Regions from separate parts of the Polaromonas sp. P1_F4 genome, predicted to be linked through region 2. Evidence: predicted binding sites of a transcription regulator. Region 2 holds the regulator's gene; each other region holds the start of a gene.

Region 1 (7,925 bases), on a different contig from region 2:
GATCTTCGCGGCGCCATATCAGGAACGCCACCAGGCATGAGCCCACGGCAGAGGCTCCGAGAGTAATCAGGGCAGGTAGAGGGATGTCAGCTAGAGCCATGTGTCTTGCATGCGCATCGATGCGCTGTTCATGGGTTATTTTGCAGGATCGACTCGATTACCTCAGAGCCTCCAACAATGTCCTCATTTCCGGCGAAGCGCGAGACTTCCATGCGGCCATCTTCGAACACGTCAATCTCAACTCGCTCACCCACAAGGGTCAAGGTGACCAGTATCGTGTCCGGCCGATGTCTTCCGAGCGTGAAATGGATATTCGCGGCTTCAAGTGTAGAAAGCAGCTGAAATAGCGGGTGATTCATGCCGCCTTATTTAATCGCAAATTGGCGATCAAAACCCTATGGGCTCAAAAAAGGAATCACCGCTTACCCCGAATACTTCGGAGTTGACGGCTTTCGGTTTTCAGCTGGCAGGCCTGATCACCACCGACTCCGCCGAAGCCACAAAAGGCCCGTGGTACACCGCCTCAATGTTGTTGCCGTCCGGGTCCAGCACAAAGGCGGCGTAGTAGCCGGGGTGGTATTTGCGCTCGCCCGGCGCGCCGTTGTCGGTGCCGCCTGCGGCCAGGGCGGCTTCGTAAAAGGCTTTGACCTCTGAGTGGTCCTTGGCCCGGAAAGCCAGATGGACATGCGAGGTAGGTCCGTCTGCCTGGTCCATCCACAACTCGTCGGCCGAAAAATGGTCGTCGGCCTCCTGGATGGCACTTTCCTTGTTCAGTGACTTGAGCACGGCACGGTAAAAGCGCTTGCTCGCCGCGAGGTCATGGGCGCGCAGGTGAACATGGTCGATGAGTCGTCCGCGGTGTATTTCCATGGTGGGCTTCCTTGTTCGGGGGTGAAGGATCTGTTCAGCGGATCACGCCGGGCATCAGGGCTTCGGCAATGGCAATGTGGTTGCCGTCGGGGTCGGTGATCATCACTGTCCTGACCTTGTCACTGGACGTTGTATGGCTGGTGTCTATGCCCAGCTTTTGCAGGTACTCGATTTCCGGTTCAAGGTCGTTGACGGCCAGAGTCACCGAGCCTTCGCCGGCGCGTTCGGCCAGTTCATACACCTGCAGGCCGCCGCCGCGCAGGAAATGCCATTCGCCGACTTCTGGCATGGGGCGGCTGGCTTTGGCGTCCAGCAGTTTTTCGTACCAGGGGATGGATGTGTCCAGGTTGCGGACGGCGACACTGGCAAGGGCGTTTTGCACAATCATGGGGGTCTCCAAAAAGATCTATTCCTGAAAATCTACGCCCGCCGGCGCCTCCCAGTTGTAGGACAAATGCTGGCAAATGCGGGTATGACGGGGATAGAGGGCCATCAAAGGCCTATTGCAGGTGGCTTGAAGTTGAGCAAGGTCTTGATGTTGCGGCGCGCAGCGGCTTCTTGAGACCAGGATTTCTGCTCAGAAACGATAGTCGGTGCCGTCGCTAATTTGGTGACAGGGCAACTGGTCAGGTTGACGCCGCGTAACCCACGACCTCTGCCAATTCGCCTTCACGCTCGCGATATTGCTGCAATGACTCATTGATGACATGAATGTGATTTGCAGTCTGATCGTAGCCTGCGGTAGACCACCTGTATTCGCCGCTGAAACGGTAAATATTGAAGAGGATTTCCTCCGGCTCACCCATCAAGGTTGTCGCAAGAAGCTCCCTGATTTCATGAAGAGCTACATGGCGATAACCACCGTGAATGCCAACAAAAAAGACCGGAAATTCATTCTGCGAAATCTCGAAGAGGCGATGCGTTGCCTTGGGGTCAACCTGTGCAATGGCATAAGCTTCGGCAACTTCTTTGGACGACGAGAGGCAAGTGATCCAGGAGTGCGAATTCTTTTTGCCTTGCCAGGTGGTCTCGATGGAAAACATGGGTCTAGCTTGACCTGCGAAGGGTGATGCCTGCAATCATCCGCATTCTGCAGTGGCATGAGACTCAGCTGCGCACACAGGCTGCGGCAGAAGTAAAAAACTGGCGACAAGCAGCGTTGCCCCAACCAATGCCCGGAGTGACCACGACAACTTCATCAAAACAAAACCGAGAGTGATCAACATGGCCAGAGCCATGCCCCCAAACACAATGCCAACGGCGGCACCCTGAAGCGAACTGCCGCATAACGCCACCGCGTAGCCCGCAGCAAGCAAAGACGCAACCAGCGCCGCTACGCCAGCAATCGCTGTTGCCGCGATCTTGCTGGCGAGTAAGAGGTGGGGATGAATGAGCATGACGGTCAAGGTCTAAATTCAGCGGCGCTCAAGGAGGATGGAATAAATTGTCAGGTTATTCATCATGGGGGTGGTATTCCGTTCCATCGCCAGGAACATAAGCAGTCACACCATGTTTACGCTGCAATTCACCCACAAGATCACCAACCATCTCACCGGCAGAAAAAACACACGCAAGGACAAGGTGGCAAGGGGAGCGATCTATCCTGCAACTCCATGGGCTAAATGTCGCGTCATCTATCTTGTCTAATGGAACGTCGTCAATCTCTGGATGTCTCGCAACGAGTTCTTCATAAAAAGCATCGATGGATGGGGTGTAAGTCCGGAAAGATCACCTTCCACCAAACGTGCATACAACTTACCGGCAGCCGCATCACCAATAGGCCTCTCGGTTCGCCAGATAGCTATGTCAAGACTCATGTATTTATGGTGGAAGCAGGTTGAACCGAGACACGCACCGCGAAGCGGCCTTTTGCGTGGTTTATATCAGTATTCTCCGAGGAGAATACTGACGGGATTTTCCTGATCAGGGAACTTATCCCTTCCTAAACGCCCGAACCCCTGGACAATTCATAATTCATCCAGAAAAAAGAGGGCTCCCTGATGTTTTTGACATATTTCGACGCCATGCCGCGCCGCATGCTGGCGCTGATCGCCGTGGCCTGCGTGGCCATGCTGGCCTTTGGCCTGTACCTGCAGCATGTGGTGGGCCTGGAGCCTTGCCCGATGTGCATCGTGCAGCGGTATGCGCTGGTGCTGGTGGCGGTGGTGGCGGGCGTGACGGCCATCGCCAAAAGCCGGGGCCTGCTGATCGCCGGTTCAGGCCTGATGGTGCTGCTCTCGGGTTTTGGTGCTTTTGTGGCGGCGCGCCAAAGTTTCCTGCAGTGGTATCCGCCTGAAATTGCCTCTTGCGGCCGCGACTTCTACGGAATGATTGAAACCTTTCCGCTCAAACGCGCCATTCCCATGATCTTCAAGGGCAGCGGCGACTGCACCAAAATCGACTGGACCTTTCTGGGCGGCTCGATTGCCAACTGGTCTTTCCTGTGTTTTGTGGCTATTGCGGTCGTGGGCTTGCTGCTGATCGCACGCCAGGCGCGCAAGCGGTAAGACCGCGCGCCTTTGCGGATCAGGCGATCGTCAGCCCGCCGTCGAGGATGAATTCACTGCCAACGGCATAAGTGGATTCGTCCGAGGCCAGAAACACCACGGCCTTGGCGATCTCGATGGGCAAGCCAAACCGGTGCGCCGGCGTCAGCGCAACCAGCCCGTCCTTCATTTGCTGCAAGGCCTCGGCAGGCAGGCCCAGCTTTTCATAAATAGGCGTGGTCACGGTGCCAGGGCTGACGACGTTGACCCGGATGCCCCTGCCGATCAATTCCCCCGACAGCGTTTTGGCCAGCGAAATCATCCCGGCCTTGGTGGCCGAATAGACGCTGGAGGCGGGCATGCCCAGGTGCGCATTCACCGAGGCGTTCAGGATGAGGGAGGCCGGGTTGGCCAATGTGCCCAGCAAAGCCTGCAGCAAAAAGAAGGGCCCCTTCAGGTTGACGGCCATGGAGCGGTCGAAGGCAGCCTCGTCCCACGCATCAAGCGGCATGAAGACGCCGATGCCCGCATTGATGAAGGCCACATCAAGTTGCCCAAAAGAGTCTTTCACCCGTTGAGCCAGTTTTTTCTGCTCTGCCAGATTGCCCGCGTCGGTCTTTGAGAAGCTTAAGAAGTGGGCGTCGCTGCCGAGCTGCCGGCGCGCTTCGTCCAGTGATTCGTCGCTGGATCCGGTCACCATGACCCTGGCTCCTTCGGCCAAAAACTGTTTGGCCGTTTCAAGGCCGATGCCCGAAGTGCCGCCTGTAATCAGCGCACGTTTGTTCTGCAGTCTGTTCATCAAATTTCCTGGAATGAGGTAGCAAGTACCGGTGGTCCAAGCGTAGGAGGGGCCGATGCCCGGCGCTGGCTGGTTCCGGACATGTGTTTCAGGCTGATGAATCTGGGGGTCTGCTTTTTACTTCGGCTTGCCTGGCGTGTTGGGTGGGGTGAATACCCCTTATTTGCCAGGATCTGAATCAGCAATATACTGTACATAAATACAGTATTTATCCAGATTTGAATCCCTCGCCATGCTTTCGCCAACACTCGTGGACCGCGCCTTGCCGGACTTCGCCAACGCCAATGTATGGCGCGCCGGCGAACTGGGCAGCGCAAGCCTGCGGACCCTCCCCACGGGCTATGTGGCGCTGGATGCTGTCTTGCCCGGCGGCGGCTGGCCGCAGGGGGCGCTGGTTGAGGTGATGCAGCCGCAGGCCGGGCTGCATGAATGGGGCCTGATGGCGCCGGCACTGGCAGCCCTGCAGGCAGAGACGCCCGGCGGGCTCACCGTGCTGGTGGGCGCGCCCTGGTTGCCTTTTGGCCCGGCGCTGGGCGCGCGCCGGCTCAACATGCAACGGCTGCTCAGCGTGCACGGCAAGCCGGGTGATGCACCTTCGCTGCTGTGGGCCACGCGTGAAGCCCTGCAGTGCGCCGACGTGCACAGCGTGCTGGCATGGCTGCCGGATGCGCGCAGCGCGCATCTGCGCCGCCTGCAGATTGCCGCGCATGCGCACCACAAGTTGCTGTTTGTGTTTCGGCCGCCGCGAGCTCAACATGAATCGTCACCTGCGCCGCTGCGCCTGCTGCTGGAAGGCGCCGTGCAGGAGGGCGGCAACCTGCTGGTCCACGTGCTCAAGCGCCGCGGCCCGCCACTGGCTGCGCCGGTGCTGCTCGACACCCGGCCCGCCCGGCTGTCAGCGCTGCTGGCAGCCAGCCGCGACAGGGCCCGGCAAAAGCGGGAAGAGCTTGCGCCCATCCTGCTGCCGTCACTGGTTTCGCTGCCTGTCACCTCACCCCGGAGCCCCATCCATGCGTTGCTGGATCGCATTGCGCATCTCGACCACCACTGATGCGGTGCAGCCATGGACCCAGGACGCCGCTGCCCTGCAGCGCGCGGTGGCCAGCCTGGCGCTGGGCTTCACGCCGCGCGTGGCGCTGGTGGATGAAGCGGTGCTGATGGACGTAACGGGCAGCCTGCGCTTGTTTGGCGGGCTGGCGCGGCTGATGCAGCTGCTGGCGCAGAAAATTGAGCTGTTTTTTGAATCAAATCAGGTTGTAGCCCTTATGGAACGGGCGCAAGGTGCTACATCTTTGATAGCGATCGGGCGGCTTCGGCTGCAGCAGGATCAGGCTGGTGCGTTGAAAAAACGCGTGGCCGACCTGCCCATGCACACGTTGACGGCGGCACGCCCGCACCTTGGTGTGCTGGAGCGCATTGGCTGCCGCAGCTGGGACGACTTGCTGCGCCTGCCGCGTGACGGCGTGGCCCGGCGTTTTGGCGCGGAACTGCTGGAGGCGCTGGACCGCGCCCGCGGCACCGTAGCCGACGACTACGCGTGGCAAGTGCTGCCCGAACACTTTGAGGAAAAACTGGAGCTCAATGCACTGGTCACCCATGGCCCCGCGCTGATGGCGGGCGTTGATCGTTTGCTGGTTCACCTGCACGCCTGGCTGCTGGGGCGGCAGAGCGGGCTCTGCGCCCTGAAAATCATCTGGCACCTGGACAAACGCCGTGATGTGGCGCCGACTGGCGAGCTCGAGATTCGCACCGCCCAGCCCGCACAAGACTTGCGTCACGTGGCGCGCCTTATCTCAGAACACCTGGCGCAGCAAAAGCTGCCGGCGCCGGTGCACAGCCTGACGCTGCAGTCGCTGGCCACCGAGCTGCTGGCCGACTCGGCAGCCGCCACCGGCAGCCTGCTGATGGAAGCGCGCCGGCAGGGCGACAGCGTGGTGGAACTGGTCGAGCGGCTCAGCGCCCGCCTGGGCGATGCCCATGTGCAAGCCTGGCAACCTTGCACTGACCACCGGCCCGAGCTGATGCAGCGCTGGGTGAGCGCCCGAAGTGCTATTAAATCAATAGCTGCTTGCGCACAGCCACCGGGCGCCAGAGGCATAAAACACTTGCAAAAAGACGCTTCCCCGGTTTTTCCGAAGGCCCGGGCTGAAGCCTTGTACCCGGCCTGGCTGCTGCCCGAGCCTTTGAGGCTGCAAGCTGCAGGCAACAGCCCGGTGTACCAGGGCAAGCTGACGCGCCTGGCCGGGCCGCAGCGGCTGGAGGCTGCCGAATGGTTGCTGGCTGACCGCGACAACCGCAGCGCTGAGCCGGGCCTGTGTGAAAAGCCGTGGGCGTTTCGCGACTACTACATCTACCGCAGCCAGCAGGGCGGCTTGCTGTGGGTTTACAGCGAAAGGCTGGGCTCCGCCGCCCAGGCCGGCCGGCAGCGCACCTGGTATTTGCACGGTTTTTTTGCCTGAGGCCCGCATGCCTGCCTACGCGCTTCCCGATTACGCCGAGCTGCACGCGCTGAGCAACTTCAGCTTCCAGCGCGGCGCCTCGCACGCGCAGGAGCTGGCCGAACGCGCTTCCGAGCTGGGCTACAAGGCGCTGGCCATCACCGACGAGTGTTCGGTGGCGGGGGTGGTCAGGGCGCATGAGGTGGCAAAGGAGATGGGCCTCAAGCTGCTGCCGGGCGCGGAATTTTTGGTGCAGGCGCCCGATGCCTTCAGGCTGGTGGTGTTGCCCCACAACGCCGTGGGCTGGGGCAACCTGTGCGAGTTCATCACCGAAGCCCGCAAAGCGGGCGACGTGGTGGAAAAAGGCAGCTACCGCGTCGCGTTGGGCGAGACGGATTTCTCCCGGCTGGGGGATTGCGAAATTTTGCTGGCGCCTTTGCATGAAGTGGGCGCGGGTGCTATCAATACAGAAGCGCTTTTCGCCCATTGCGCCTGGGCTGCAGGCCTTTTTGGCATCAATGCCTGGCTGGCGGTGGAGCTGCTGCAGGGCCTGGACGACGCGCTGCGCCTGCAGCAGCTGCAGGAAGTAGCCCGGCGCACCGGCATACGGCTGGTGGCGGCCGGCCATGTGCTGATGCACAAGCGCTCACGCAAGCCGCTGCACGATGTGATGACCGCCATCAAGCTGGGCAAACCGGTGCATGAATGCGGCTTTGCGCTGCAGCCGAATGCCGAAGCGCATTTGCGGCCGCGCATGCGCTTGGCCGAGATTTACCCCGCCAGTCTGTTGCGTGCCACGCTGGAAGTGGCTGCGCGGTGCAATTTCACTCTCGATGAGATTCGCAACCTGTACCGCTACCCGCAGGAAGACATGGTGCCGGCCGCCGAAACGCCTTCGCGGTGGCTGCGGCGGCTGACCTGGCAGGGCGCCCATACCCGCTACCCGCATCACATACCGCACAAGATCAGGCGGCAGCTGGGCTTTGAGCTGGCGCTGATCGAAGAGCTTGAATACGAGATGTTCTTCATCACCGTGCACGACATCGTGCGGTTTGCGAGAGAGAAGGAAATCCTTTGCCAGGGGCGTGGCTCGGCGGCCAATTCGGTGGTGTGTTTTTGCCTGGGCGTCACGGCCGTCAACCCGGCGGAAAGCAAGCTGTTGTTTGAGCGTTTTATCAGCCGCGAACGCAGTGAACCACCCGACATCGACGTGGACTTCGAACATGAACGGCGTGAAGAAGTCATCCAGTACATCTACGGCAAATACGGCCACGACCGCGCCGCCATTGCCGCCACCGTCATCAGCTACCGGCCGCGCAGCGCGATCCGCGA
Region 2 (7,925 bases):
CAAGTGGGCTACATAGTGTGGAATGCGGCGCATGGCGGTCATCACCAGCGCCCAGGTCAGCTCCGCGGGTGCCGTAGGAGACCCAATGCCCTCGGCAACCGCGATGCCGCGTTCTGTGCAAGCCGCGACATCTACATGGCTTCCGACACGGCCTGTCTGGGCAATCAGCTTGAGTTTGGGCAGTTTTTCAATAACTTGCCGGTTGAGCTGGGTTCTCTCCCGGATCAGGACGATGACATCGGCATCCTTGAGGCGGACGGACAGCTGGCCGATGCCTTTAACGGTGTTGGTATAGACCTTGGCGGGGTAGGCTTCCAGCTTGGCCGCGCAGTTCAGTTTCCGCACCGCGTCCTGGTAATCGTCGAGGATCACAATATTCATGCCGATATTGTGCCTGCAAGATTTTTCTTCCTTGCCGCCGGGGTCACTTCCGACTGGGGATTTTGTATCTCAAGGAAACGCACCAGACGGCGCCGCAAAGCGCATAGGCCCGGGCTGAACTTCTGGTGGGAAGCTTGCTGTACCAGTTATCTCAAAGAGGTTTCTCGCTGGCTCATGCGCTCAAGTTCCGCGCAGACGTCGGCCATGCGGCCGGATATCACCATGCGGCCAGCGCACGCTGGGCCGACATTGGAGTCAAACTCACGGACAACTCGCAGCCGGCTGGGCCGGGACGCCTTGACAGAGGGTTGGACGGCAAGAGCACCAGTGGCGCGGGCAGATGGGCCGCGCATTGCCGCGAAATCGCCGGAAGCAAAGGGTAGCGCAAGCTGGTGAGATCTGGGCTGCGCGCCGGCTGGCGCGGAAAAACGGCTTGCCCCAGCCATACCCTGCGCCGGCAATAACAATGACACCAATGCCTGCACGGGGGCCAGCAGGACTGACGACATTGGTGAATGTGAAAAACTGACGATTCCCATGATGAACTCCTGTATGAGAGAGGTTTACACAGGCAGGATTGCAAACTGGCAAATTGCCAGGAAGGCCCCGGCACCAGGGTGTTGGCCATCACAACGGCCAAACGCCCGCCACCTGGTGCGTGGCCAGGTGAGCTGCCTACATCAGCATCGTGTTGCGAATGAGGCCGACGGCCAGACCTTCCAGTTCGAAAGGCTCGCCGGGCTCGACCACAATGGTTTTAAAGTCCGGGTTTTCGGGCAGAAGTTCGATCAGGTGCTTGTTGCGGCGAAAGCGCTTGACGGTCACTTCATCACCCAGCCGGGCCACGACAATTTGACCATTCTTGGCTTCCTTGGATTGCTTGACGGCCAGCAGGTCGCCATCCATGATGCCTGCGTCCCGCATGCTCATGCCGCGGACCTTGAGCAGGTAGTCGGGCTGGCGCTGAAACAGGCTGCTTTCAAAATAATAGGTTTGCTCGACATGTTCCTGCGCGAGAATTGGGCTGCCAGCAGCAACCCGCCCCACCAGAGGTAGGGCGAGTTGGGCCAGGCTTTGCAACGGCAGGGAAAACTGTTTGATTCTGGATTCGTTCAGGCTGCGAAGGGCGTCATTGCGCAAACGTATGCCGCGTGAGGTCCCGCTGACCAGTTCGATGACGCCTTTGCGGGCCAGTGCCTGCAAGTGCTCCTCGGCGGCATTGGCAGAGCGAAAGCCAAGCTCGGCGGCGATTTCAGCACGGGTAGGCGGGGCGCCTGTGCGCGCGATGGCGCTCTGGATCAATTCCAGAATTTGCTGCTGGCGCGCAGTGAGCTTGGGAGCCTCAGAGGGAAAATGCGAAAAGTTATCGAGTGTGCTCATCACTGTTGCTCCTTGAATCACAACTTCAGCCCGTTTGCGTATTGCCTGTTGGCCTTAGGTACGCAACGTTACTGTAGCTGTTTTAATATCCAGTAACTGTATTTTCATCCAGTTTTTAAAAGATTGCAAGTTTACGTCTTATGCATCCTCAAAATATTGTGATTCTGGGCACTGGCGGCACGATTGCCGGGCAGGCTGCGAGTGCGTCGGACAACATTGGCTATACCGCTGCCCAGGTGGGCGTTGAGCAGCTGGTCGCGGCGGTCCCGCCCTTGGCAAGGTTCGGCCCCCTGATGACCGAACAGGTCGCGCAGGTCGATAGCAAGGACATGAGCTTCGAGGTATGGATGCAGCTGGCCAGTCGGGTCAACTACTTTCTGGCCCAGCCGGACATGCAGGGCATTGTCATCACGCACGGAACGGACACGCTGGAAGAGACGGCATATTTCCTTCATGCGGTGTGCCGCCCCGATAAACCCGTGGTGCTGACCTGCGCCATGCGGCCCGCGACGGCGCTGGTGCCTGACGGCCCCCAGAACATGCTGGATGCCATGGCGGTGGCGCGTCATGCAGGGGCGAGGGGTGTTGTTGCGGTGTGCGCCGGAACCATCCACAGCGCGCTGGACGTGCAGAAAGTGCATACCTACAAGGTTGACGCCTTTGACTCCGGTGATGCGGGGCCGATTGGCTATGTGGAGGAAGGATTCCTCAGGTTAATGAGAAATTGGCCTGAAACCCATGTAGAACGGGCGCAAGCAGCTATTAAAATAATAGCGAACTCCGTGGTTCCGGTCCAGTGGCCGCGCGTTGAGATTGTCATGAACCATGCCGGCGCCAGTGGTGCGGTCGTGGACGCGTTGCTGGCGCAGGGTGTTCAGGGGCTTGTAGTTGCCGCCACGGGTAATGGCACCTTGCACCATGCGCTGGAGGCGGCCTTGCTTCGCGCGCGGTCTGCGGGGGTGCGGGTCGTCCGGTCGACAAGGTGCCTCAATGGTCGTGTCTTGCCCACACCGGGGGATCTGTTTTCTGATTCGCAGGGGCTGAGCCCCGTGAAGGCGAGGATAGCGATGATGCTCGAGTTGCTGGCGGAAAGCTGAACCCTGCCTTGCGATTCCAGTCTGCCGGGAACCAGAATGAAAAAAGCCGTCAGATTGACGGCTTTGGGGTGCAGATGGACTCGCTGGAGGCTCGATTCAGCCCGCCAGCGCTTTGAACGCGCGGGCGGTGATCTCGTCAACACCGCCCATGCCGCTGATGGCACGATATTTTGGGGCCAGTTCAGGCTCTGACTTTGCCCAGCTGGAGTAGTACTCAACCAGCGGACGGGTCTGGGCGCTGTAAACCTCCAGGCGCTTGCGGACGGTTTCTTCCTTGTCGTCATCGCGCTGGATCAGCGGCTCGCCGGTCACATCGTCTTTGCCTTCGACCTTGGGCGGATTGAACTTGACGTGATAGGTGCGGCCTGAGGCGGGGTGCGAACGGCGTCCGCTCATGCGCTCGATGATGGCGTCGAAGGGTACGTCGATTTCAAGAACGTAATCCAGCTTGACGCCGGCAGACTTCATGGCGTCGGCCTGCGGAATGGTGCGCGGAAAGCCGTCAAACAGAAAGCCCTTGGCGCAGTCGGGCTGGGCAATGCGCTCTTTGACTAAATTGATGATCAGGTCGTCGCTGACCAGTGCACCCGAGTCCATGATTTTTTTGGCTTCAATGCCCAGCTGCGTGCCGGCTTTGACGGCCGCACGAAGCATGTCGCCGGTGGAAATTTGGGGGATACCGTACTTCTGGCAAATGAAGGTCGCTTGCGTCCCTTTGCCCGCGCCAGGCGCGCCCAACAAAATCAGTCTCATGGATGTCCTCGGATTTTATGAATTCTTGAAGTCAGCCCGAACCGCCGGCCGGTTTCCGCAGGGGCTGCTTGACAGGTATGGAGGGCTGCCGGCACGTCCTGCAGGCCTCACACTTGTGTTTTTCCCAAGGATAGCATGCACCCCTGACAGCAACTTACGAGCCGGCGTCGTGCCGGGGAGGGCAGGTCAGGAAAACAACTTGCGGGCGAGGTCCAGGTCTTCCGGGGTGTCAACGCCCGGCCCGGGCGCGTCGCCGGTGATGTGCACGGCGATGCGATGGCCGTGCCACAGTGCCCGGAGTTGCTCAAGGCACTCCAGTTGCTCGAGTGGCGACTGGGGAAGGCGCGGGAACTCCCGCAGAAATCCCACCCGGTAGCCGTAAATGCCGACGTGCCGGAGTGGCCGGGGCAGGCTGCTGCCGGCCTCCCACCACGCCTTGCCGGTAAAGTCGCGCGCGGCCGGAATGGGTGAGCGGCTGAAGTAAAGGGCCGTATGGCGCGCGTCAAGCACCACCTTGACCACGTTGGGGTTGTTCAGGTCGGCCAGCTGCTGGATGGCATGCGCCGCCGTGCTCATGGCGCAGTCCGGTCGCTCGATGAGCAGGCGCGCGACCGCGTCGATCAAGGCCGGGTCAATCAGCGGCTCGTCACCTTGCACATTCACCACAATGTCGTCGTCCGCGAGTCCCAGCACGCTGCAGGCTTCCGCGAGCCGGTCGCTGCCGCTGGGGTGGTCTTCTCGTGTCAGCACGGCGGCGATGCCGAAAGACGCGCATTTTTCGATGATTTCGTTGCTGTCCGTTGCGACGACGGTGCGCAAGGCGGTGCTTTTCATAGCGCGCTGCGCCACACGCACGACCATGGGTGCACCGCCGATGTCGGCCAGCGGCTTGTTGGGCAGGCGTGTAGAGGCCAGTCTGGCCGGAATGAGGACGGTGAAGCTCATGCTTTCGGGGTCTGGCTTGTTTTTTTCAAGGACTCGTTCACAGGCCGAGCTCTTCGTCGGTCAAGGTCCGCGCTTCGCTTTCCAGCAGCACGGGAAGCCCGTCGCGCACCGGGTAGGCGAGGCGGGCGCTGCGGGAAACAAGTTCCTGTTTTTCCCGGTCGTAGTCGAGCGGGCCTTTGGTCACAGGGCAGACCAGCAGTTCAAGCAGTTTGGTGTCCATGGCCTGATGGTAAGGGAGAAATCAGCGGGGCCAGCCGGGCATCGAGTGCGGCAAAGAACGCTGGTTCGGGCGTAAACACCAAAGGCACGGCCAGAACCTCCTTTTGTGACGTGCCCTGCAGGGCAAAAAGCTTGACAGCGTCTTTTTCAGTGCACAGCACCACGCGCCCTTTGAGTGCCTCCGCTTCCAGGTCTTGATCGGTGAAGTCATGGTGGTCGGGGAGGGCCGTTGTGGCCTGCAGCGTCAGGCCGGTTTCCCTCAGCATTCCGAAAAATGCTTCAGGGTTGGCTATGCCCGCAAGTGCCGCCAGGGGCTGGCCCCGCAGGCTCGCCAGCGAGACCGGTTCGTCCCGGGCGGAATAAGCTTCGTTGCCCAGTTTGCGGTTGGAAACAAACCCTCCAAATGCCGGTTTTTGCCCGGTGTGCAGTACAAAATTCAAGCCAACCCGTTCGCGTGCGGGCCAGGGCTCACGCAATGGGCCTGCCGGTAGCAGCCAACCGTTCCCCACACCTCGGTCGTCGAACACAGCAATCTCGATATCGCGCTGCAGGGCGTAGTGTTGCAGCCCGTCGTCACACACGACTACAGCCGTACCCGGATACGCGGCAAGCAATGCGCGCACGGCGTCTGCACGCTTGCCGGCAACAAAAACAGGCGCACCCGTTGCGCGCTTGATAAGGGCCGGCTCGTCGCCCGTGAGATGAGGGGGTGTACCGGGGATCACCTCCAGGCAGTCAGTGCCGTGCCTTCCATAACCTCGGGACACCACCCCTACCCGTATCTGTTGCGCCTGCAGATGTTTCACCAGGGCAATCACCAGCGGTGTTTTTCCGGCGCCGCCGGCGATGACGTTTCCGACCACGACCACCGGAACGCCAAAATGTTCGGACCGGAGAATGTGACGGCGATACAGCACCCACCGCAGCCGCACGACCAAGCCATAGGCCTGGGCAAGCGGCCAGAGCAGGCATGCCAGCCAACCCCGTCTGTGCCAGGCATTCTGCAAAATCTGTTTCACGTGATGACTGCCATTTCGCCGCGAAGGCTGCATGGAATGGGCAACCGGCCCCGGCCTATCTGGCCCCGGCCGTTGCGGCGCTTTGCGTTGCAAATGTGATTTGCGTCAGCCCCTGGCGGCGTGCGGCCTCCATGACGGTGATGACGGCTTGATGCGTGGCGTTGGCATCGGCGCTGATGATGATGACGCTCTCCTTGCCGGCCTTCGCTGCTTCGGCCAGTGCGGCTCCCAGCACTTCGATGCCACGGCCTTCCACCAGAGTCTTGTTGACCATGTAGCGGCCGTCGCTGCTCACGGCGACGATGACTTCCTTGGGGTAGTCTCGCTGCTGTTCGGCGTTGGCGATCGGCAGTTTGACCTGTAGTTCGGTGAACTTGCTATAGGTCGTGGACAGCATCAGGAAGATCAGCACCACGAGCAGCACATCGATGAAGGGGATCAGGTTGATCTCCGGCTCGTCATGAGGATGGGGGCGGAAGTTCATTTTCTGAGGGTATTGAGGTGGCGTACAAAACGCTCGGCCGCCAGCTCCATCGTCAGTAGATATCCGTCCACGCGCGCCCGGAAATAGCGCCAGAAAATCAGCGAGGGAATGGCCACCATCAGGCCGAAAGCCGTGTTGTAGAGCGCAATCGAAATGCCTTGCGCCAACTGGGCGGGGTTGCCGCCAGCGGCATTGCTCACACCTCCACCACCTGCCTGGGAGCCGAAAATCTCGATCATGCCGATGACCGTACCCAGCAGGCCGAGCAGGGGCGCAGCAGAGGCGATGGTTGCCAGGGCTGCCAGGTATCGCTCCAGCTTATGGGCCGCCTTGCGTCCCGCGCCTTCCAGCGTGGAGCGCAGGTCATCTTCGCTGATCCGGGGATTGATGTTCAGCGCGCGAAAACCGCTGGCAAGCACTTCGCCGAGCAGCGAATTCTGTTCAAGCTGCGCCACGACATCGGGGGAGGGGACGGAGGCGCGGGAGACGGTGATGGCTTCGTCAAGCAGCTTGGCGGGGGCGACTTTTCGGGTTTTTAGGCTGGTAAAACGCTCAATAACCAGAGCAAGGGCCAAGACAGAGCAGGCAACCAGGGGCCAAATCGGCCAACCTGCGGCTTGTATGATCGAAAACAATGCACATCTCCAGGCAGTAAGTTGTGGTGGATTATGGCTTACAGAAACTGCCATCTCGTTGCAGCTGAGCCTGACCTGTTAAATGTTCGCAACTTCACCGCGTGTCGGACGTAGCCCACAGAAGCTGTGGATAACTTTGTTAGCAAGTAGTGGCGCAGAGGCCTGCAAGCCGCGCCAAATCGTGCATGTGACAGAACGATGAAATTTTGAGCAGAATTAAGTTATTCAAAATCAATGAGTTACACGAACTTATCTCGATATCCGCGTGAAACCAGGGGTTTGAGCCTTGAGGGGCGGCGCTCTGTGGAGTATTACACCCGGATTGCCAAGGGGTTTAGGCGTGTTTGATGCATCAGTCCCTTCGGAGAACCCTCAAGCGGCAGCACGCGAGGCGGGTATTCGTGTATGGCCTGTTGGGTCTTTGCTGAGGGCAATTTCGGACAGCCTGGAAGCCCGGTTTAACCCAGTAGCGGTGCGGGGTGAGCTCAGCGGGTTTTCGCGGGCGGCCAGCGGCCACTGCTATTTTTCACTCAAAGATGAACAGGGGCAGGTTCGCTGCGCCATGTTCCGCCGCGCTGCCACGATGCTGGACTTTTCCCCGCGCGACGGCCAATTGGTGGAGCTGCGGGGACGGCTGGGTGTATATGAGCCGCGCGGTGAACTACAACTGGTGGTCGAGTCCATGCGCCAGGCAGGCCAGGGCAACCTTTTTGAACAGTTCCTGCTGCTCAAGGCGAGGCTTGAAGCTGAGGGCCTTTTCGACCCAGGCCGTAAAAGGCCTTTGCCTTTGCTGCCTTGCGCCATTGGTGTGGTGACTTCGCTGGGTGCCGCCGCCTTGCACGATGTCATGAGTGCTTTGCAGCGCCGTGTACCGCACATTCCCGTGGTTATTTATCCTGCCAGCGTACAGGGCGCCCAGGCCGCCGGCGAATTGCGCGCCGCTTTGCTCAAAGCCTATCAACGGCGATCGCTGGACCATGTGGATGTCTTGCTGGTGGTACGCGGTGGCGGC
Region 3 (7,925 bases), on a different contig from region 2:
CTGGAGACAGCCACGATGCTGCCGTGGCGCACTTTTAAGTAAGGCAGGGCGGCATGGGTGCACCAGACGCTGCCCCAGAGGTTGATGCGCATCAACTGTTCGTACCAGGCCAGGTCCTGGGCCTTGACGTCTTCAAAAAGGGCTTGCGCCGACATGCCTGCGTTGTTGATCAAGGCATCGATTTGCCCGAACCGTCCGATGGCGGCGGCCACCAGCTGGCGGCATTGGTCTTCTTGCGATACATCGGTTTTGACGGCCAGGGTCAACGCCCCATGGGCAACGCATTGGCCCGCAACCTCATTGAGCAGTGCTTCATTGCGCGCGGCCAGCACCAGCGCCACGCCGGCGCCGTGGGTTTTGGCCAATTGCCGCGCCATTTCAGCGCCTATGCCGTCAGAGGCTCCGGTAATTACTATTGTTTTCATAGCTGCTTGCGCCCGTCCTGATTGGGCCGCAGCCCAAAACACAGATAAAACCCCTGGGCAGGGCCTTGCGCTAGAAGCAGGCCCAGACCTGGTTGGCGAGTGTGAACAGGAAATCAGGCCGTGTGTAGAGGGCAAACACCCCCAGCGACGCGATGATTGCGAGCGCCCACAGGCCGATCCTTTTGGCCATGTCAGGCCCCTTGGGGCACGGCCGCGCGTGCAATCGGTGATTCACGCACCGGCAGGTTCACCAGCGCGGCAAACACGCCCAATGCAATCGCGATGTACCAGACGATGTCGTAGCTGCCCGTGCGGTCATATAAGTAGCCGCCCAGCCAGACGCCCAGGAAGGAGCCGATCTGGTGGCTGAAGAAGATAAAGCCGCCCAGCATCGACAAGTGCTGGATGCCGAAGATCTGCGCCACGACGGCGTTGGTCGGCGGGATGGTCGACAGCCACAGCAGGCCCATCAGGCTGGCAAAGATGTAAACGCTCAGGGGGCTGAGCGGCGCCGCCAGGAACACGGCGATCACGATGGCGCGGGATAAATAAATCGTCGCCAGGATCTTGCGCTTGGCAATTTTCTGGCCCAGCGAGCCCGCAATATAGGTGCCGAACACATTAAAGAGGCCGATCAGCGCCAGCGCATAACTGGCCACCTGGGGAGACAGGCCCTTGTCCTTGAGGTAGCTGGGCATGTGCACGCCGATGAACACCACCTGGAAGCCGCAGACAAAATAGCCCGCCATCAATAATTGAAAGCTCGGGTACTTGAAGGCTTCGCGCAGCGCCTGGACAATGGTCTGCTCGCGTTTGGCAGGCTGCCCGCCGGTAAAACCGCCTTCGCGCAGGCCCAATGCCAGCGGCGCAATCAGCAGCACCGCGCCGCTCAGCACCAGCAAAGCCTCTTTCCAGCCCAGGCTGCTGATCAGCAAACCTTCGGTCGGCACCATCAGGAACTGGCCGAATGAGCCCGCCGCCGCGGCCACGCCCATGGCCCACGAGCGTTTGTCGGCCGAAATATTGCGCCCGATCACGCCGTAAATCACGGCATACGTGGTTCCGGCCTGTGCGGCGCCAATCAGCACGCCGGCTGTCAGGGTGAACAGGAAACCGGTGGGCGACAAGGCCATGCCCACCAGGCCCAGCCCGTACAGCAGGGCACCGCCCACGATCACGCGGAAGGCGCCAAAGCGGTCGGCGGCCATGCCGGCGAAGATGCCGAACACCCCCCAGGACAGGTTTTGCACCGCCAGCGCAAAGGCAAAAGTCTCGCGCGTCCAGCCCTGCGCCTGGGTGATGGGCTGCAGCCAGAGGCCAAAACCATGACGAATGCCCATGGACAGCGTGACGATGGTGGCGCCGCAGATCAGCACCTGCAGCATGGAGAGTTTTTTGGTTTCGGTGGTCATGGACGGGCCGCCGCAAGCGGCGAAAAAAGAAAGGTCTGGAGCGGAAAACGCGCTGTCTGTCGACTGTAACGAAAATGGCAAAACACTGCCCGGGCCGCACTTCGTTCCGTGTCTCAAGCCAGGTTGGCTGTATGTTTATACAGTGACTTTGCCGGCCCCGACTACAATTGCGGCAATTCTTTCATCTGCCATGGCTGACAAACTACCCACCGAATATTCCGAAGGCTCGATCCGCGTGCTCAAGGGCCTGGAGCCCGTCAAGCAACGGCCGGGCATGTATACGCGCACCGACAACCCCTTGCACATCATCCAGGAAGTGCTGGACAACTCCGCCGACGAGGCCCTGGCCGGCTACGGCAAGAAGATCAAGGTCACGCTGCATACCGACGGCTCGGTCAGCGTGGATGACGACGGCCGTGGCGTTCCTTTCGGCCTGCACCCGGAAGAAAAGGTGCCGGTCATCGAGATCGTCTACACCCGGCTGCACGCGGGCGGCAAGTTCGACAAAGGCAAAGGCGGCGCCTACAGCTTCTCGGGTGGCCTGCATGGCGTCGGCGTGAGCGTGACCAATGCGCTGTCCAAGCGCCTGGAAGTCACCTCTTATCGTGAAGGTATGGTTGCCCACCTGGTGTTCTCGGGCGGCGATGTCATTGAAAAGCTGCACCTGCGCAAAAACGGCGAGGGCGACCGCAAGACGGGCACTACCGTCCGCGCCTGGCCCGATGCCAAATACTTTGAATCGGCCGCGCTGCCCATGGCCGAGCTCACGCACCTGCTGCGCAGCAAGGCGGTGCTGATGCCCGGCGTCACGGTGACGCTGACCAACGAGAAAACCAAAGACACCCAAACCTGGCTGTACAAAGGCGGCCTGCGTGACTACCTGATGCAGACGCTGACCGGCGACCCGGTGATCCCGATGTTCGAGGGCGAAGGTTTTGCCGATGCCTCGCACGAGAGTTTTGCCGAAGGCGAGGGTGCGCAGTGGTGCGTGGCCTTCACCGAAGAAGGCCAGCCGGTGCGCGAAAGCTACGTCAACCTGATTCCCACCAGCGCCGGCGGCACGCACGAAAGCGGCCTGCGCGATGGCCTCTTCAATGCCGTCAAGAGCTTTGTCGACCTGCATTCGCTGCTGCCCAAGGGCGTCAAGCTCTTGCCGGAAGACGTTTTTGCCCGCGCCAGCTATGTTCTGAGCGCCAAGGTGCTGGATCCGCAGTTCCAGGGCCAGATCAAGGAGCGCCTCAATTCACGCGACGCGGTGCGGCTGGTGTCCAGCTTTGTGCGGCCCACGCTGGAGCTTTGGCTTAACCAGCACGTCGATTACGGCCGCAAACTGGCCGAACTGGCCATCAAGGCTGCCCAAACCCGGCAGAAAGCCGGCCAGAAGGTCGAAAAACGCAAGGGCTCCGGTGTCGCCGTGCTGCCCGGCAAGCTCACCGACTGCGAAAGCCGGGACCTGGCGCACAACGAAGTCTTCCTGGTCGAGGGCGATTCGGCCGGCGGCAGCGCCAAGATGGGCCGCGACAAGGAAAGCCAGGCCATCCTGCCGCTGCGCGGCAAGGTGCTTAATACCTGGGAGGTCGAGCGCGACCGCCTGTTCGCCAACACCGAAATCCACGACATCGCCGTCGCTATCGGCGTTGATCCGCACGGCCCGAACGACACGCCCGACCTCTCCGGCCTGCGCTACGGCAAGGTTTGCATCCTGAGCGACGCCGATGTGGACGGCTCGCACATCCAGGTGCTGCTGTTGACCCTCTTTTTCCGCCACTTCCCCAAATTGATCGAATCGGGTAATGTGTATGTGGCCCGTCCCCCGCTGTTCCGGGTGGACGCGCCGGCCCGCGGCAAAAAGCCGGCATCCAAGGTGTATGCCCTTGATGAAGGCGAACTGACCGCCATATTGGACAAGTTACGCAAGGATGGCGTAAAGGAGGGGGCCTGGAGCATCAGCCGCTTCAAGGGCCTGGGCGAGATGAATGCGGAACAATTATGGGAAACCACACTCAATCCTGACACCCGCCGCCTGTTGCCCGTGCAACTGGGCAACCAGGATTTTCTGCAAACCGAGACGCTCATCACCAAGCTGATGGGCAAAGGCGAGGCCGCTGCGCGCCGCGAACTGATGGAGTTGCACGGTGACGCCGTGGAAATAGATATTTGATGGATTCTTTTTTGACGTTGTATTCAGCCTTGCCGCGCCTTGCTCGCCTGTTACGCGCGCTGGCCCTGCCCCTGGCCGTCCTTGGGCTGGCTACGCTGTTCGCGGCGCCGGCCCGGGCCGACATCTGGGGTTATGTGGACAAAGACGGCATTGCGCATTTTTCGGCTGTGCGGCTGGATGAGCGTTATGAACTTTTCTTTCGTGGCGCTGAAAGTTTCAGCGCAGGGGACAATGTTGCCAAAAGCGGCAAAGCCGTCGGTAACGGCGCCAACCGGGCCACCGGTGTGGCCAACGCGCCGCCCAAGCTGCTGGCTTACTTTGATGTGTCTCCCAACTACAAGGCCGTCAAGCACCTGCTCCGCGAGGCTTCTGCCAAGCATGGCATCGACTACGAACTGCTGCAGGCCCTGATCGCCACCGAATCCGGGTTCAACACCCAGGCCGTTTCGCCCAAGGGCGCGGTCGGGCTGATGCAGCTGATTCCGCCGACAGCGGAGCGCTACGGCGTGCGGGCCACCAAGGATTCCACCATCCACAAAAAGCTCACCGACCCCAAGACCAATATCCGGGCGGGCTCCAGCTACCTCAGCGACCTGATTGCCATGTTCCCCGGCCAGCTTGAACTCGCGGTCGCGGCCTATAACGCCGGCGAGGGCGCCGTGCAGCGTGCCGGCAACAAGATCCCCAATTACCCCGAAACCAAAAACTACGTCAAAACCGTGATGCAGCTTTATAACCACCTCAAGCCTCCCAGCATGATGGCGTCGTCCGGCCGTGTCCGCATGGAAATGATGGGCGGCGCAACCGGCCGCAGCAACATGGTGTCGCCCACTGTGGTCTCCACCGCTACGGCAGAGGCCCAGCCCGAGCAGAACTGAGGTCACAATGCGCCGTGTGTTCAGCCCGGCAGCCTGAAAAACGGCATTCCTTTTGTAACCCTGTGCCAGCCGCACCCGCGTGTGCCGGCATGCGTCACGCCACCTTACCCGCCAAGCCAAACTCAAGATGGATCTCTTTACACCGGACGCCGTAGCCCCTATTCCCGAACCCGCCGACCAGGATTCGCTGGCTGCGTACGCGCAGCGGGCTTACCTTGAATATGCGCTCAGCGTTGTCAAGGGCCGCGCCTTGCCTGACATTTGCGACGGCCAGAAGCCGGTGCAGCGCCGCATCCTGTACGCGATGCACCGGATGGGCCTGTCGTTCACCAACGCTGCGCCTGCGGGTCCGAAGGCGCGCAAAAGCGCCAAGGTGGTCGGCGATGTGCTGGGCAATTTCCACCCGCATGGAGATACTGCTGCTTACGATGCGCTGGTGCGGATGGCGCAGGATTTCAGCCTGCGCTATCCGCTGATCGACGGCCAGGGAAATTTCGGCAGCCGTGACGGCGACGGTGCGGCCGCCATGCGCTATACCGAAGCGCGCCTCAGTCCGATCGCGCGCCTGCTGCTTGACGAAATTGACGAGGGCACCGTCAATTTCATGCCGAACTATGACGGCACGACGGAGGAACCCAAGCTGCTGCCGGCACGCCTGCCGTTTGCGTTGCTCAACGGTGCCAGCGGCATTGCCGTAGGCCTGGCTACCGAAATCCCCAGTCACAACCTGCGCGAAGTGGCCGACGCCTGCGTGGCACTCATCAAGACGCCCAAGCTCAGCGACGAGGAGTTGTACACGCTGATCGCCGGGCCCGATTACCCGGGCGGCGGCCAGATTATTTCGAGCAGCGCGGAAATCGCAGCGGCTTACAAAACGGGCCGCGGTTCGCTCAAGGTGCGCGCCCGCTGGAAGATTGAAGAACTGGCGCGCGGCCAGTGGCAACTGGTGGTGCAGGAACTGCCGCCCGGCGTCAGCACCCAGCGCGTGCTGGAGGAAATCGAAGAGCTGACCAATCCCAAGATCAAGACCGGGAAAAAGGCCCTGAGCCAGGACCAGGTGCAGCTCAAGCAGACCATCCTGGCCGTGCTCGACGTGGTGCGCGACGAATCCAGCAAGGATGCCGCCGTGCGCCTGGTGTTCGAGCCCAAGACCAGCAAGATCAGCCAGTCCGAACTCATCAACACGCTGTTGGCCAACACCAGCCTGGAAAGTTCCTCGTCCATCAACCTGACCATGGTCGGGCTGGACGGCAGGCCGACGCAGAAAAACCTGCGGCAGATGCTGACCGAGTGGATCGAGTTTCGCCAGACGACGGTGCAGCGGCGCTCGCAATACCGGCTCGACAAGGTGCTGGCCCGCATCCATATCCTGGAAGGCCGGCAGCTGGTGCTGCTCAACATCGACGAGGTGATTGCCATCATCCGCCAGTCGGATGAACCCAAGGCTGCGCTGATTGCGCGCTTCAAGCTCACCGATATCCAGGCCGATGACATTCTCGACATCCGCCTGCGCCAGCTCGCACGGCTCGAAGCCATCAAGATCGAGCAGGAGCTCAAGACCCTGCGTGAAGAGCAGGGCAAGCTCGAGGAAATCCTCGGCAGCCCGGCCGCCTTACGCCGCCTGCTGGTCAAGGAAATTGAGGCCGACGCCAAGCAGTTCGCCGATGCGCGCCGCACGCTGATTCAGGCCGAGAAAAAGGCCGTACTCGAAGTCAAGGTGCTCGACGAACCGGTGACGGTGGTCATCAGTGACAAAGGCTGGGTGCGTGCGCGCAGCGGCCACGGCCACGACGCGGCGGGCTTCGCCTTCAAGGCGGGCGACGGGCTTTACGGTACCTTTGAGTGCCGCACCATCGACACGCTGCTGGCCTTCGGCTCACGCGGCCGCATTTATTCGGTGCCGGTGTCATTGCTGCCCGGCGCGCGTGGCGACGGCCAGCCGCTCACCACCCTGATCGACCTGGAGTCCGGCACGCAGCTGGTGCATTACTTCGCGGGCCCGGCCAACGCCGCATTGCTGCTGAGCGCCAGCGGCGGCTACGGCTTCCTCGCCACGGTCGAGAACATGACGTCGCGCCTCAAAGCCGGCAAGGCCTTTATCAGCTGCGCCGAAGGCGAAACCATTTGCAGGCCGTCGCATGCCGCCTTCAACAGCGGCGCCGCGCCTTTGGTGCCGGCCACGCATGTGGCTTGCGCCTCGACCGGCGGCCGCATCCTGACGTTCGAGATTGGCGAACTCAAGATGCAGGCCGCCGGCGGGCGCGGCCTGATGCTGATCGACCTTGAAGCCAAAGACACTTTGGCCGGTGCAGCCGCTTACACGCGCAGTGTGAAGATCGAAGGTATTGGCCGCGGCGGCAAGGCGCGCGAGGAAACGCTGGAAATCCGCAGCCTGAACAATGCCCGTGCGGCGCGTGCGCGCAAGGGCAAGGCGGCCGACCTGGGTTTCAAACCCACCGGCATCAGCCGCGTTGAGTAAAACTGACTGAAAGCCATAACTGGCGGGTGCAAGCAGCTATTGATTTGATAGCAATATGCTGCGCTCGCCGGTCTGGCCAGCTATTCAGCTATTCAGCAATCAAGCTGCCAGCAACAGATCAAGCTTTTTCAGGCTTGCCACCGTCTCCAGGCAGGCTTGCGCCACTTCCTTGCCCTTGGTCAGGAAATGTTCCGTGAAGAATTTGCGGTGTTCCTCATGTTCATGAAAATGCTGCGGCGTCAGCACCGCTGAAAACACCGGCACGCCGGTTTCCAGCTGAATGCCCATCAGCGCGCTGATGACCGCGTCGGCCACAAACTCATGGCGGTAAATGCCGCCGTCCACGACCAGCCCGCAGCAGACGACACCTGCATAACGGCCCGATTGCGCGAGCTTTTTGGCGTGGAGCGGAATCTCGAACGCGCCGGGCACTTCAAACGTGTCGATGGATTCGGGGCCTGTGCCTTGCCGGGCCATCTCGGCCAGGAAGGCACCGCGGCCCTGGTCCACGATGTCTTCGTGCCAGGACGACTGGATAAAGGCGAAACGTGCCTTGGTGGGTGTGCCGCC

What was found. Region 2 encodes LexA, which represses DNA repair genes until DNA is damaged. Its sites were predicted from a motif close to ACTGTATNNNNATACAGT; they were not measured.
Region 1: the regulator LexA is predicted to act here: its motif matches at 4,344-4,361, upstream of imuA (translesion DNA synthesis-associated protein ImuA).
Region 3: the regulator LexA is predicted to act here: its motif matches at 1,964-1,981, upstream of AC1DYQ_RS10775 (DNA topoisomerase IV subunit B).

The regions. Positions count from the first base shown of each region.
Region 1 covers NZ_JBFUBP010000003.1:167,806-175,730, reverse strand. Annotated here, with positions in the region: gene AC1DYQ_RS08380 (hypothetical protein) at 129-359, opposite strand; gene AC1DYQ_RS08375 (VOC family protein) at 460-870, opposite strand; gene AC1DYQ_RS08370 (VOC family protein) at 905-1,258, opposite strand; gene AC1DYQ_RS08365 (hypothetical protein) at 1,497-1,913, opposite strand; gene AC1DYQ_RS08360 (hypothetical protein) at 1,950-2,276, opposite strand; gene AC1DYQ_RS08355 (disulfide bond formation protein B) at 2,871-3,377, shown strand; gene AC1DYQ_RS08350 (SDR family oxidoreductase) at 3,397-4,155, opposite strand; gene imuA (translesion DNA synthesis-associated protein ImuA) at 4,388-5,206, shown strand; gene AC1DYQ_RS08340 (Y-family DNA polymerase) at 5,166-6,614, shown strand; gene AC1DYQ_RS08335 (error-prone DNA polymerase) at 6,622-7,925, shown strand, end outside.
Region 2 covers NZ_JBFUBP010000001.1:981,287-989,211, forward strand. Annotated here, with positions in the region: gene AC1DYQ_RS04635 (D-2-hydroxyacid dehydrogenase family protein) at 1-381, opposite strand, end outside; gene lexA (transcriptional repressor LexA) at 1,057-1,761, opposite strand; gene AC1DYQ_RS04645 (asparaginase) at 1,902-2,858, shown strand; gene adk (adenylate kinase) at 2,955-3,611, opposite strand; gene kdsB (3-deoxy-manno-octulosonate cytidylyltransferase) at 3,798-4,556, opposite strand; gene AC1DYQ_RS04660 (Trm112 family protein) at 4,594-4,776, opposite strand; gene lpxK (tetraacyldisaccharide 4'-kinase) at 4,757-5,827, opposite strand; gene AC1DYQ_RS04670 (ExbD/TolR family protein) at 5,850-6,278, opposite strand; gene AC1DYQ_RS04675 (MotA/TolQ/ExbB proton channel family protein) at 6,275-6,913, opposite strand; gene xseA (exodeoxyribonuclease VII large subunit) at 7,254-7,925, shown strand, end outside.
Region 3 covers NZ_JBFUBP010000004.1:198,119-206,043, forward strand. Annotated here, with positions in the region: gene AC1DYQ_RS10765 (SDR family oxidoreductase) at 1-425, opposite strand, end outside; gene AC1DYQ_RS10770 (MFS transporter) at 617-1,837, opposite strand; gene AC1DYQ_RS10775 (DNA topoisomerase IV subunit B) at 2,028-3,998, shown strand; gene AC1DYQ_RS10780 (lytic transglycosylase domain-containing protein) at 3,998-4,876, shown strand; gene parC (DNA topoisomerase IV subunit A) at 5,004-7,355, shown strand; gene AC1DYQ_RS10790 (6,7-dimethyl-8-ribityllumazine synthase) at 7,455-7,925, opposite strand, start outside.